DNA from 2 places in the Vibrio sp. KUL80 genome. Region 1 is predicted to be linked to the other one. Evidence: predicted binding sites of a transcription regulator. Region 1 holds the regulator's gene; the other holds the start of a gene.
What was found. The regulator CRP, encoded in region 1, controls carbon source genes, mostly activating them, when cyclic AMP is high. The targets are predictions, from matches to a motif close to TGTGANNNNNNTCACA.
Positions count from the first base shown of each region.

Region 2: the regulator CRP is predicted to act here: its motif matches at 3,319-3,334, upstream of AC6I8U_RS20555 (glycogen/starch/alpha-glucan phosphorylase).

Region 1 covers NZ_AP045841.1:335,353-342,167, forward strand. Annotated here, with positions in the region: gene astA (arginine N-succinyltransferase) at 1-19, shown strand, start outside; partial or broken gene astD (succinylglutamate-semialdehyde dehydrogenase) at 120-1,585, shown strand; gene AC6I8U_RS01505 (DUF1338 domain-containing protein) at 1,596-2,387, shown strand; gene AC6I8U_RS01510 (IS4 family transposase) at 2,872-4,071, shown strand; gene crp (cAMP-activated global transcriptional regulator CRP) at 4,215-4,847, opposite strand; gene AC6I8U_RS01520 (phosphoribulokinase) at 5,091-5,960, opposite strand; gene AC6I8U_RS01525 (YheU family protein) at 6,088-6,300, opposite strand; gene AC6I8U_RS01530 (hydrolase) at 6,374-6,815, opposite strand, start outside.
Region 2 covers NZ_AP045842.1:875,802-882,616, forward strand. Annotated here, with positions in the region: gene malQ (4-alpha-glucanotransferase) at 1-582, opposite strand, end outside; gene AC6I8U_RS20555 (glycogen/starch/alpha-glucan phosphorylase) at 690-3,143, opposite strand; gene malT (HTH-type transcriptional regulator MalT) at 3,685-6,393, shown strand; gene AC6I8U_RS20565 (hypothetical protein) at 6,454-6,815, opposite strand, start outside.

The sequences.
Region 1 (6,815 bases):
TCGCATGTTGGCGCAATAAACGAGCTAGCGCGTTACTAGATCAGCAATAAGACAAACCGCAATAAGCATAAGATGGCCGCTCACAGCGGCCACATTTCAAAGACCAAAGGAATTTCACTATGTCTCAACAAACTCAATGGATCTCGGGTAACTGGGTGGCAGGTCTCGGTGATGCGTTTCAGTCACTGTCGCCATACGACAATAACATCATCTGGGAAGGTCAATCGGCGACACCTGAGCAGGTAGAGCAGGCGGTATCTTCTGCTCGTAAAGCGTTTGTTGAGTGGAAAAAAGACCGTTCGCTGAGCGTGAGGCTATTGTGCTGGCGTTTGCCGACAAGGTTAAAGAGCGTAGTGAAGAAATCGCCATTGCGATTGCCAAAGAAACCGGCAAGCCGCTATGGGAAACGCGCACTGAAGCGGGTGCAATGGCTGGTAAGATTGCCATTTCGATTCGTGCCTACCACCAACGTACTGGTGAGAGCCAACGCGAAGCTGCTGGAAACCAAATTGTCCTCCGTCACAGGCCCCTTGGTGTTATGGCAGTGTTTGGCCCTTATAACTTCCCTGGTCACCTACCGAATGGTCATATCGTACCGGCCTTATTGGCAGGGAACACGGTAGTCTTTAAGCCTTCAGAGCAAACACCACTGGTGGGTGAAATCGCGATGAAGATTTGGGAAGAGGTGGGATTGCCTGCAGGTGTCATTAACCTGGTTCAAGGTGGAAAAGAAACCGGTATTGCTCTTGCTGATTCAAAGGGCATCGATGGTGTGCTGTTTACGGGTAGTGCTAACACAGGTCATATTCTTCATCGTCAATTTGCGGGTCAACCTGGTAAGATGCTGGCGCTTGAGATGGGCGGTAACAACCCACTTGTTGTCAGTGAAGCGTTTGGTGATGTGGATGCAGCGGTGTACACCATTTTGCAATCAGCCTACATCAGTGCTGGACAGCGTTGTACCTGCGCACGACGCCTTTATGTGCCATTTGGTGAAAAAGGTGATCAATTAGTAGAAAGCTTAGTGTCAGCCATTAATAAGATCCGCATTGATGAGCCGTTTGCAGAGCCTGCACCATTTATGGGACCGCAGATCTCAGAGCAGGCCGCAGACCATATTATTGCTGCGCAAGCTGAACTGGTGAAGCTAGGCGGTAAGAGCTTAGTCGAAGCAAAACGCTTGAATGCGGCGTTTGTAACCCCAGCACTGCTAGATGCGACAGATATCGCGGAGCTTCCAGATGAGGAGTACTTTGGGCCGCTACTGCAACTGGTGCGCTACGAGACCCTAGAGCAAGCTGTTGAACTTGCTAACGACACTCGATTTGGTCTGTCGGCAGGTCTTATTTCAGAGCGCGATGAGGAGTGGCAGTATTTCACAGACCACATTCGAGCAGGCATTGTAAACCGTAACCGTCAGCTCACAGGTGCGAGCGGTGATGCGCCATTTGGTGGTCCGGGCGCTTCTGGCAACCTTCGTCCAAGTGCGTTCTACGCAGCAGATTACTGCGCTTACCCTATGGCATCAATGGAAGGCGATAACACCGTTCTTCCTGCGACGTTGAGCCCTGGCATTGAACTATAAGGATCTGGTTATGACTGTTGACGCGTTATTTGGCCATTTGTGGCAAGACTACATTACTCGCTTATGTCCTTCAGCTCACAAGGTTCATGACTTGCTGAGAGAAGATGAGTCTCTAATCAATGACCATATTGCTCTGCGAACCTTTAATGTCGCACCGCTGGGTATCGACACGCTGGCTAAGCCGTTTCTAGACCTTGGTTACGAGGTGAGTGGTCAATACGACTTTGAATCCAAAAAGCTGACTGCGATTCACCTGGAGCATAGCGACGCTTTGCTTCCTAAGGTGTTTATCAGTGAATTGCGAGTAGAAGAGTGCTCTAAATCGCTACAAGATATCGTGGCTAAGCTAGTGGCTCAGGTGGACAGCGCTAAGCTATCTTCTGCTGAGTTCTTATATGGTGGCCGCTTGTGGGATCTAAGCTATCAAGACTTCCAAACACTGGCACAAGAGAGCGAGTATGCCTCATGGCTTGCCGCTCATGGTTATGGCGCGAATCACTTTACGGTGAGCGTGAACCAGCTTGATCGCTTTGCAGAGGTTGTTGGTGTAAACCAGCACCTTCGTGATGCAGGGTTTGCGATAAATGAATCAGGTGGTGAGGTAAAAGGCTCACCAGAGGTTCTTTTGGAGCAATCCTCGACGATGGCAGACAAAGTGTCCGTGGCATTTACTGATGGTGACCAGGTGATTCCTGGTGGCTTCTATGAGTTTGCTAAGCGCTATCAGTTAGCCGATGGCAGTTACTACCAAGGTTTTGTTGCTGCATCGGCGGACAAAATTTTTGAGAGTACGCATCAGTAACGATAAACCCCACAGCGCCGTCATTCCATTAGCCGTGCGCCTACGCAGGCAGGAATCTACTCGAGGCTTGGTACGCGCTTAAAGAAGACCCCTGCCTGCGCAGGGGTGACGATAGTTTTGGGTTAGTAGTACTCTCAAAACTCGTCATCCCTTCAACACGCGTCATTCCTGTGTAGGCAGGAATCTACTTGAGGCTTGGTGCGCGCTTTAAGAAGACCCCTGCCTGCGCAGGGGTGACGATAATTTGGGGTTAGAAGTACTCTCAACGCTCGTCATTCCACTGGTCGTGCGCCCGAGTATTGAGGCTTAGTGCGCGCTTGAAGAAGACCTCTGCCTGCGCAGAGGTGACGATAATTTGGGGTTAAAAGTACTTTCAACACGCGTCATTCCTGCGTAGGCACTGACGAATCCCCAAAAAATGACAAGCATGGCGAGTTGTGATCTTATGTAATCGCCAAAAAACAAAAGTACAACTCACGATGCCATGCTTATTACTAAATTTTGCCACAAAACCCTCCACCAATCTCTAGCTGATTTCAATCAAGCTAGGGTAAATTCATTACTGACCGCTAGTAACGCACTTATTCGTTCTAATGAGTTGAGTCTGACGGCTATCGGTCGTTGTCTCGAAGGCTTAACCTCCGTTAAACACAAAATCAAACGTATCGATAGACTTCTCGGTAACCAAAAACTCCATAGTGAACGAGATAGTATTTATCGAGCCTTGTTCAAAGGCTTATTCGCTAAGCTTCCGTGCTATGTGGTTGCAGTAGATTGGAGTGGGTGTTGTAACCGTGAACATTGGCTTCTAAGAGCTAGCTTGCTAGTAGATGGTAGGGCCATTCCTATCTACAACACGGTCGTGACGCAAGACAACCAAGAGAAGGAACATATCCATAATCAATTTCTCGACGTTTTAGCTACGATGCTTCCCGCCAACAAAACTGTCTATATCGTCACAGATGGCGGATTTAAGACACCGTGGTTCAAAAAAATAGAGAGCCTCGGCTGGTATTATCTCGGTCGAGTACGTGGTCGGATTTTTGGAAAAGTTGATGGTAGCTCATGGTGTTCAGTTTCAGAGCTTGGAAAAAATGCGAACATAAAGGCTAAAAAGCTGGGTGATGGGTTACTTGGAAAAACATCGAAGAGCCAAGTATCGTGCTCTTTTGTTAGCTACAAGGGGAAAGCAAAAAACCGGCATAAGATAAAACAACGAAACAAAGGTATTTATCCTGACGCAGAAAGGACATATAAGTCCATTGCGAAAGAGCCTTGGATATTAGTAACCAACGACTCGAAGTTAAGTCCAATGAAAGCTGTGATTTACTACAGCAAAAGAATGCAAATCGAACAAAACTTTAGGGATGATAAAAGCCAACGCTATGGGTTTTCTTGGCACCACAGCCAGACACAGAACTCAGAGCGGATCTCCATACTTTGTTTGATTGCTTGTATCGCAACTCTCGTTTTATGGGTGATCGGTTTTGCGTCTGAAAGGAAAGGTATTAATCAAAAATATCAAGCAAATACGACTAAATCAAAACGTGTTTTGTCATTCCTAACGCTAACCAAAAACATGATATTAGATACAAGCAAAGCACAGTTGATTCGATTATTTAGCAGTGGGTTGGCGATACTCTCAAAAAACTATCTGAGAATTATCGACCAACCGTTGTTCTGAAAAATGGGGATCCCTCAGTGCGTAGGCAGGAATCTACTCGAGGCTTGGTGTGCGCTTTAAGAAGACCCCTGCCTGCGCAGGGGTGACAATATAAAAACAAAAAAGCCACCCGAAGGTGGCTTTTTAAATCTTGCGACGCGCTCTTAGCGAGTACCGTAAACCACGATAGTTTTACCGTGTGCAGAAATTAGGTTCTGCTCTTCTAGCATCTTAAGAATACGACCTACTGTTTCACGAGAACAACCAACGATTTGGCCAATCTCTTGACGAGTGATCTTGATTTGCATGCCGTCTGGGTGAGTCATTGCATCTGGTTGTTTCGCTAGGTTTAGTAGCGTCTGTGCAATACGACCCGTTACGTCTAGGAACGCTAGGTCACCTACTTTTTGGCTAGTCACTTGTAGACGACTTGCCATCTGAGCAGATAAGCGCATTAGAATGTCTGGGTTAACTTGGATAAGCTGACGGAACTTCTTGAATGAGATTTCCGCAACTTCACAAGGTGATTTTGCTCGTACCCATGCTGTACGTTCTTGGTCTTCTTCGAACAGGCCTAGTTCACCAATGAAGTCACCTTGGTTAAGGTAAGACAAGATCATCTCTTTGCCTTCTTCATCTTTGATAAGTACCGCTACAGAACCTTTTACGATGTAGTAAAGCGTCTCTGCTTTTTCGCCCGCGTGGATTAGCGTGCTCTTCGATGGATACTTGTGAATGTGGCAGTGTGAAAGGAACCACTCTAACGTTGGGTCGGTTTGAGGTTTACCTAGAACCATATATCTTACTTCCTCTGCAGGGTATGCTTGCTGCTTTCCATATTTGTTAGCAAGCCCGTTTGTTAAGACTTACTAGCATAAAAGCACTTTGAAGATGGCGCAAGCGATCTTCTGTTTCAAAGAAATAGTATCCTTTTTTGCGCCACTTTTCTTGATTTTAATCGTGTCATAAGCCCATTTATCTATACAAAACTGTGCACATGATCACGGTATAAAAAATCATCGAGATTCGGCTCACAAAACCTAACCTATTTTGCCGGTTTCTATGAGCTGTTGAAGTATTGGCCTGACGATTAATTCCATCGCAAAACTCATCTTACCCCCAGGGACCACTATGGTGTTGTGGCGAGACATAAACGAGCCATCAATCATGGCGAGCAGGTAAGGGAAGTCGACATTCTTGATACCACGCAGGCGAATTACCACAAAACTTTCATCCAAGCTCGGAATGCCTTTAGCGTTGAGCGGGTTGGAGGTATCGACGGTGGGTACACGCTGGAAGTTGATGTGAGTGCGTGAAAACTGTGGCGTGATATAGCTTAAGTAGTCATCCATTGAACGAACAATCGAATCGGTGACCGCTTCTCTTGAGTGACCGCGATCACGGGTATCTCGCACGAACTTTTGAATCCACTCGAGGTTAACGATAGGCACCATGCCAATCAGCAGGTCAACGTGCTGAGCGGCATTCACATCACCGTCGACGACGCCACCATGCAGGCCTTCATAAAACAGCACATCGCTATTTTCTGGCAGGTCTTGCCATGGGGTAAAGGTGCCTGGCATTTGATTGTAGGGTACGGCTTCATCAAAGGTATGCAGGTAGCGGCGAAACTGCCCCGTACCATTTTGCCCATAGTTGCGAAAAAACTCTTCTAGAGCAGGGAAGTCGTTGGCTTGAGGACCAAAGTAACTGATGTGTTTGCCTTGCTCTTTCGCCTTGCGGATCTCGATATCCATCTCTGGACGAGTAAAGCGGTGAAAACTGTCACCTTCAATAAACGCGGGCTTGATGCTCATCATGTTGAACATCTTGCGGAATGCTTCTGACGTTGTTGTCGTTCCAGCTCCAGAGGAGCCCGTTACAGCAATGATCGGGTGTTTTGCTGACATAACACTTCCTGTGTATTTGTAATTGTCGTTATAAATTTGCTAACTCACATAAGGAGTTAGACCTTATGGGCCAATTTCAGTTCAATAGCCTTTCAATATAGCAGTTACTTACATCGCTACCGAAAAATTACAACGAGCGACGAGATTTAATGTCGACAGTCTCGTGCAGCTCAGAGAACACGATGACGGCTTCTCCGCTTTCGAGTTGGCTGCGAACATGGCGAATCTTGTCGTCTAGCGACACTTCCGACTCACCATAGTCGGTGCCTTCGCGCAGCACGAACTCTTTAATAAGGTTGTCCAGCGTATCTGCATCAATTTGTTGCCATGGGATGATCATAAATACCTCTCAATTCTATGACCGCAGGATTATACCATTGCTGATTCACAAAGGGAGTGGTTGCTCTTTTCGGCTAGTCAATCAGATGCTGGTAGTAACTTGGCAGGGTCTCTTCTAGCCAAAAACGCGGGCGCCTGAGACTGCCAGTCATAAAGCCGACATGACCACCACGTTCAAGCAACTGGTAGTCGATATGGTTTGGAAGTGTAAAGGTTGGAATGACCTCGTGTGTCATAAAGGGGTCATCCTTGGCATGAATAAACTGAGTCGGTACCGCGATTTCTCGTAGGCGAGGTAGACCAGAGCAGCGCTGATAATAGTCATCGGCACCCTTGAACCCATGCAGAGGTGCTGTGATCAAATCATCGAACTCGTAGAGTTTTTTCATGTTCTTGATGCGCTCTTCGGTCAGCCCGAGAACTTCACTCAGTAGATGAAGTTTGTTAAGCGCATTCTTTTTCATTGAGCTGAGCAGGTAAGAGCGATAGACCTTGGAGAAGCCTTGCTCTATACGT
Region 2 (6,815 bases), on a different replicon from region 1:
ACCAAAATCACCGATACCCCAGTTATGCTGAGTACGAAGCGTGTAAAGCTGGATACTTGGACCCCAAAGCTTTTTACCTTCATCAATCGCACTTTGTTTGTAACAAGCACGTGGAGTACGGATAAGTGTCATCTCGTAAGGTGCTTTACGGCGCTTACGCTCTAAGTAAAGCTTGTGGTAACCCCATGAAAGGTTGTTTGGTAACGCAAATACTAAAGGGCCACCCTCAGCACGTTCATCACGAACGATCTGAGATTGAAGATAGCCTTCAAGTACTTCTCCTTGCTCAGTCTCTAGACGCCAGCTGAAATCGCTTTCTCTCGCGCTCACACCTAAATGAAGTTCTACTTCAACGGCATCACCGTCTTTAACAACCAGTACAGGGTCTAGCACTTCCTTCTTATGCTTTTTCTCTGCAGATTTTAGTAGTGATTCATCATTAGTCGTGTCGTAGCCTAAAGACGCAAGCAGACGAAGAATGGTTTCGTCCTCAACTCTGGCTTCGTCGCCCCACGCACTTACGTAGCTGTCGGCTATTCTTGCCATCTCAGCAACTTGTTTTAATGCTGTTTGTTCTGTCATCGCTCTCTCCGAAGGACTTCTCTAACCTTCAAATCGGTAGGGTTATTATTTATTTAATGAAAAAGCCAAGGTACCCCGCTCAAACCGGAGTACCTTGGTTAAATTTATTAGCGAGAAACTGCTTCTAGTTTCCAAATGTTGTTCACGTAATCGCGAATCGAACGGTCTGAGCTGAACTTGCCAACTAGCGCCGTGTTAAGAATCGCTTTCTTCGCCCAACCAGCTTGGTCACGGTATTGCGCGTCCATGTCTTCATGCGCCTTCACGTAAGATGCGAAGTCAGCAAGACATAGGTACGGGTCACCACCATCTAGTAGGCTGTCGTATGTTGCACGTAGTAGACCTGGTTGACCTGGAGTGAACTCTTCACCTAGTAGTAGGTCTAGAGATGCTTTCAGTAGTGGGTCAGCGTTGTAGAAGTCGTATGGGTTGTAACCTGCCGCTTTGGTGCGTTTCACACCATCAACCTCTAGACCGAAGATGTAGATGTTCTCGTCACCGACTTCTTCACGGATCTCAACGTTAGCACCATCCATCGTACCGATAGTGAGTGCGCCGTTAAGAGCCATCTTCATGTTACCTGTACCCGATGCTTCTTTACCTGCCATAGAGATTTGCTGAGAAACGTCAGCAGCTGGAATCAACATTTCAGCCATGCTTACACGGTAGTCAGGGATGAATACCACTTTCAGCTTACCGCCTAGGCGTGGGTCATTGTTTACTTTCTCAGCAACCTTGTTAATCGCAAAGATGATCTCTTTCGCTAGGTGGTAACCCGGTGCAGCTTTAGAGCCGAAGAATACAACGCGTGGCGTCATATCAAATGTTGGGTCATTCAATAGGCGGTGGTACAGAGACAACACGTGTAGCAAATCAAGTTGCTGACGCTTGTACTCGTGTAGGCGCTTGATCATCACATCAAAGATAGCATTCGTATCTAGCTCGATACCCATGTTCTCTTTAACCCAGTCCGCTAGACGCTGTTTGTTCTGCTTCTTAACTGCCATGTAGTCTTTCTGGAACTTAGCGTCATCAGCGAATTTCGCGATACCTTCCAGCTGCTCAAGCTTAGCTGGCCACTCGCTGCCAATCTTGTCAGTGATAAGAGCCGATAGACCTGGGTTACAGAACTTCAACCAACGACGTGGTGTCACACCGTTCGTTACGTTATGCAGACGAGTCGGGTACATCTCGTGGAATTCCGGGAATAGGTCTGATTTCACCAACTCAGAGTGAAGTGCTGCTACACCGTTCACTGCGTATGAACCGATAACACATAGGTTAGCCATACGAACCATGCGGTGGAAACCTTCTTGGATGATAGAAAGCTTAGCTTGCTTCTCACCGTCACCAGGCCACATTGCACGTACTTCTTGTAGGAAGCGGTGGTTGATTTCAAAGATGATTTCCATGTGACGTGGAAGTAGACGCTGGATTAGCGACTCAGACCAAGTCTCTAGTGCTTCTGGAAGTAGCGTGTGGTTTGTGTATGCGAAAGTCTTAGAAGAAATCGCCCACGCGTCATCCCAGCTCAAACCTTTCTCATCAAGAAGGATGCGCATTAGTTCAGGAATAGCGATCGTTGGGTGCGTATCGTTAAGCTGAATAGTTTCTTGCTTAGGAAGATCCGCCAGCGTGTAACCTGCAGCCTCGTGACGACGTAGAATATCGCGTACAGACGCTGCAGAGTGGAAGTACTGCTGCATTAGACGCAGTGTCTTACCTTTCTCGTGGTTGTCATTCGGGTATAGAACCTTAGTGATGTTACCCGCATCGATTAGCGCGTGCTGTGCTTCGAAGTAGTCACCGTTGTTGAAGCTTTCTAGAGAGAATGGTGCGATTGCTTGACATTCCCAAAGACGTAGCGGGTATACAGTGTCAGATTCGTAACCAACAATTGGTAGATCCCAAGGCATTGCTTTAACCGTCATGCCAGGAACCCACTTACGAACTTCTTTGCCATCAACGTTTACAACTTCAACGTGACCGAAGAAACCGATCTCTTGTGCAAGTTCTGGACGAGCCACTTCCCATGGGTAGCCTTCAACACCACACCATGCGTCTGGTGCTTCTTTTTGACGACCATCTTCAAAAGATTGCTTGAATAGACCGTATTCGTAGTGAAGGCCGTAGCCTACAGTGGGGAATTCTTGAGCGGCACATGAATCCATGAAACATGCAGCTAGACGACCTAGACCACCGTTACCGAGTGATGGGTCACGCTCTTCTTCTAGAAGGTCAGTTAGGTTGTGACCTAGCTCAGCCATTGCGTCAGTTACTTGCTCGTAAAGACCCATGCTGATTAGGTTGTTACCGGTTAGACGACCGATTAGGAATTCTAGAGATAGGTAGTTAACGCTTTTTGCGCTCTTGATGCGCTCATCTGCTTCAGTTTCAAGCAGGTCAAAAGTCGTTAGCTCAGCAAGCGCACGGCCCATTGCTAGATACCACTGACGTTCAGTCGCAGTTTCTACCGTCGTTGCGTAAGTCGCTGATAGGTGTTTCTTAACACTTTCTTGGAAAGAAGCTTTATCAAATTTTTTCTGTTGCGCAGGTTTCATTACGAAATCTCACTTTCAAGTTTTATCCATCTGTCACATATCGTGCATGGTGACGTATCCATAAACATCCTCCTAAGTCCGACTCCCTGAAGGATGAGTGAGGAGGGCGTAGGGGGCGTACTCCCCTTCACTAAGTGATCGGTGTCCCATTCCGATATTGGATTCGGTTTTTTCTGGTGATAGCGATCACGCCAAGCTCAGTTTTTAATCTAAGCGCTATCGAAGAAACATTTACTATCGCATCGGTGACTAAATACAAAAATTGCTGTTGAGATCACAGTTAGCCGTAAAAAAGCCCCAAAAAAACCTGAAGTTTTGTATACATGGCTGACCAATACCCTTCCGAATGCGCACCAATAAGTGACGAACTTCACATATATGAGGCGTAGTTGGGGTATGGGACACGCAATAATTAAAATCTAGCGCTCGATCAAACACTGTATAACCTACTGTTTCATAACATCGAGGCTGCTCTATAAAGCTGTGGTAATCGCTCCCTCCTCCTTGAGGAGTAGAAACAATAATTAGTAGGAAATATCTTATGTGGATTCCTTCAAAACTGACTCGACCAGGCCGCTTGCACAACGCCATCGTTCGCCCTCGAGTATTAGATCTGCTTGCACAGGCTCCCTTTTATAAACTTGTTCTTTTTCGCTCGCCTGCAGGTTACGGTAAAACGACCATGGCTGCTCAATGGCTATCGGATAAACCACATGTAGGTTGGTACAGCATCGACGAAAGCGACAATGATCCGTTCCGTTTCGTTAACTACTTGCTGCAGGCCATCAATAAGGCCACCAACAACACCTGTCCTAACGCACAAAAGCTAGCAGAACGTCGACAGTTCTCATCGCTGCATTCTCTCTTTAGCGAAGTGTTTGCCGAACTGACTAGCTATCATCACGAGTGCTACATCGTCTTAGATGACTACCACCTGATTACTGACGAAGAAATTCATGAAGCAATGCGCTTCTTCCTTAAGCACATGCCAGACAACATCACGCTAGTGGTGACAAGTCGTGGAAATCCGCCGCTGGGGACGGCGAATTTGCGCGTACGCGATCTGATGATTGAAATTGGCAATGAGCTTTTAGCATTCGATACCGAAGAAACAACGCGTTTCTTTAGTCAGCGACTGGCCAGTGAAATTGACAATGAAACCGCTAACTCACTGCGCACCTATGTTGAGGGTTGGCCTTCTGCTCTGCAGCTTTTCGCACTGCAGGCCCAGCATCAAAAACGCACCTTGGCGCAATCAGTAGAGACCATGTCTCAGTTCAACCATGCGCACCTTTGGGACTACCTCGTTGAAGAGGTTTTCGATCTCCTTGATAAAGAGACTCGCCACTTCCTAATGCAGTGTTCAGTGCTCGATCACTTTAACGACAGTTTGGTCACCGCACTGACCAAACGTGACGACGCGCTTAGTATGATCGAATCGCTCAACCGCTTTGGTTTATTTATCTACCCACTTGAGGGTGAGAACAACTGGTTTAGGTTCCACAACCTATTTGCAGAGTTCTTATCTCATGAGCGTAAAGCACGTATTCCTCAGCAAGAAAATGAGCTGCATCTAGCTGCTGCAAACGCATGGCTACAGCAAAAAGTGCCACATCAAGCGCTTCGACACGCTCGCTTGGCGAATAACAACAACTTAGTTGCTGAAATATTGCTCGAGTATGGTTGGAAGATGTTCAACCACGGTGAATTGGCAACGCTTGAAGACGCGATTGACGTACTCTCTGCTGACCAGCTCTATAGCCAACCAAAGCTCTGTATGCTGCAAGCTTGGCTTGCTCAAAGCCAGCACAGATACAACGACGTTGGTGAACTGATTGCCAAAGCAGACGCTGAAATGGCAGCGCGCCAAGTCAAACTGACGGCAAAAGAAGAAGGTGAGTTCCACGCGTTACACGCGCAAGTTGCAATTAACCAGAACTCTCCTGACAAGGCGATTAAACTTGCAGAACTCGCGCTAAGCGAGCTAGATCATTCTGAGTATCGCAGTCGAATTGTGGCGACCTCTGTCGTCGGTGAGGTCAACCACGTAATCGGCAACCTCAGCCGTGCGCTGTCAATGATGCAGCAAACTGAGAAACTAGCGAGACAATACCATGTCTACCACCAGGCGCTATGGGCTCAGTTGCAACAAAGTGAAATCCTGATCGCACAAGGCTATGTTCAAGCGGCGTTTGAGATCCAAGAAAGTGCCTTCAAACTGATTGAAGAACAGCAACTGCATCAAGTTCCTATGCACGAATTCTTGCTTCGAGTACGTGCGCAAGTACTCTGGTGTTGGAACCGCCTAGATGAAGCGGAAGAGTGTGCGTATAAGGGCATCGATGTGCTAGGTAACATCGACCCAAGTAAACACCTACACAGCTACTCTATGATTGCACGCATCGCGATTGGTCGAGGTGAGCTAGATAAAGCTTCAAAGGTCATTGAGCAGATCCAGCACCTAATGAAGCAATCCACTTACCACGTTGATTGGACCGCGAACGCATCTCTATCACTGCTTCTATACTGGCAAGCGAGAAACGATATTGAATCAATTGAGCAGTGGCTCGAAACGGCGACTAGACCAGAAGAAGCGTGTAACCACTTCTCTCAACTGCAATGGCGTAATATTGCTAGAGCGCAAATAAACCTTGGTCAGTACGAACAAGCTCAGGTTACGCTCGACTTCCTCGACAAAGAAGCGAAACAGCATCAGCTCGTCACTGATCGTAATCGCAACCTTATCGTCGAAGCGATTCTCAACGTCCACAACCGTAACGAAGAGAAAGCGAAAGAGCTCCTAAAAGAAGCGTTAGTACTTACTAATCAGACCGGCATGATCGGTAACTTCCTCATCGATGGAGCTACCATTGGCCACTTGCTTGCTAACTTGGTTTCAAAGTCAGACTTGGGTGATCTTGAGCGTCACCGTGCTCAATTGCTGATGAAAGACATCAACACCACTCAGCGTAGTCGCTCCGTGCACTTTAACGAAGAGTTTGTCGAGAAGCTGGTCAACCACCCTAACATCCCTGAGTTAGTACGTACTAGCCCGCTAACCCAGCGTGAGTGGCAAGTTCTTGGTTTGATATACTCTGGTTTTAGCAATGAACAGATTGCTCAAGAACTGGATGTAGCCGGCACAACGATTAAGACTCACATTCGTAACCTGTATCAAAAGCTCAACATTGCCAATCGTAAAGAGGCAATCAGCACAGCTGAGAACTTGCTGCAGTTGATGGGGTACTAATCAAACACAAACCATAAAAGCAAACGCCCAGTATTTTTGACTGGGCGTTTTTTTGTTTTTCTAGACTTGCCTACGATGACAGCGTGTCTCCTCTCCCTTCGCATCAACAAGTACCATAGACCTCTTCGTTAATACTGAAACCTCTGTGCTAAGCAGGTGAATATCGTTTAATTCCTTCTCTATCGTTTCTGAGAGTTCATGCCCAGATGAACTGCTGCTGTCCAATGCCAGCACTTCAAACTCTTCCGTTATCGTCGACCCTTGCAATGACCAGTAGCCACTAGTGATCAACTCTACTCGAGCAGCACCTTTACCTGTCGCTATAGGAAAATTCAAAAACACCCGTCCGTTAAACTCACCATTATCCCCATACGCTACATGCACTTTAGTTTTGATGTCCGTCAGCTTGTAATCACACTGCC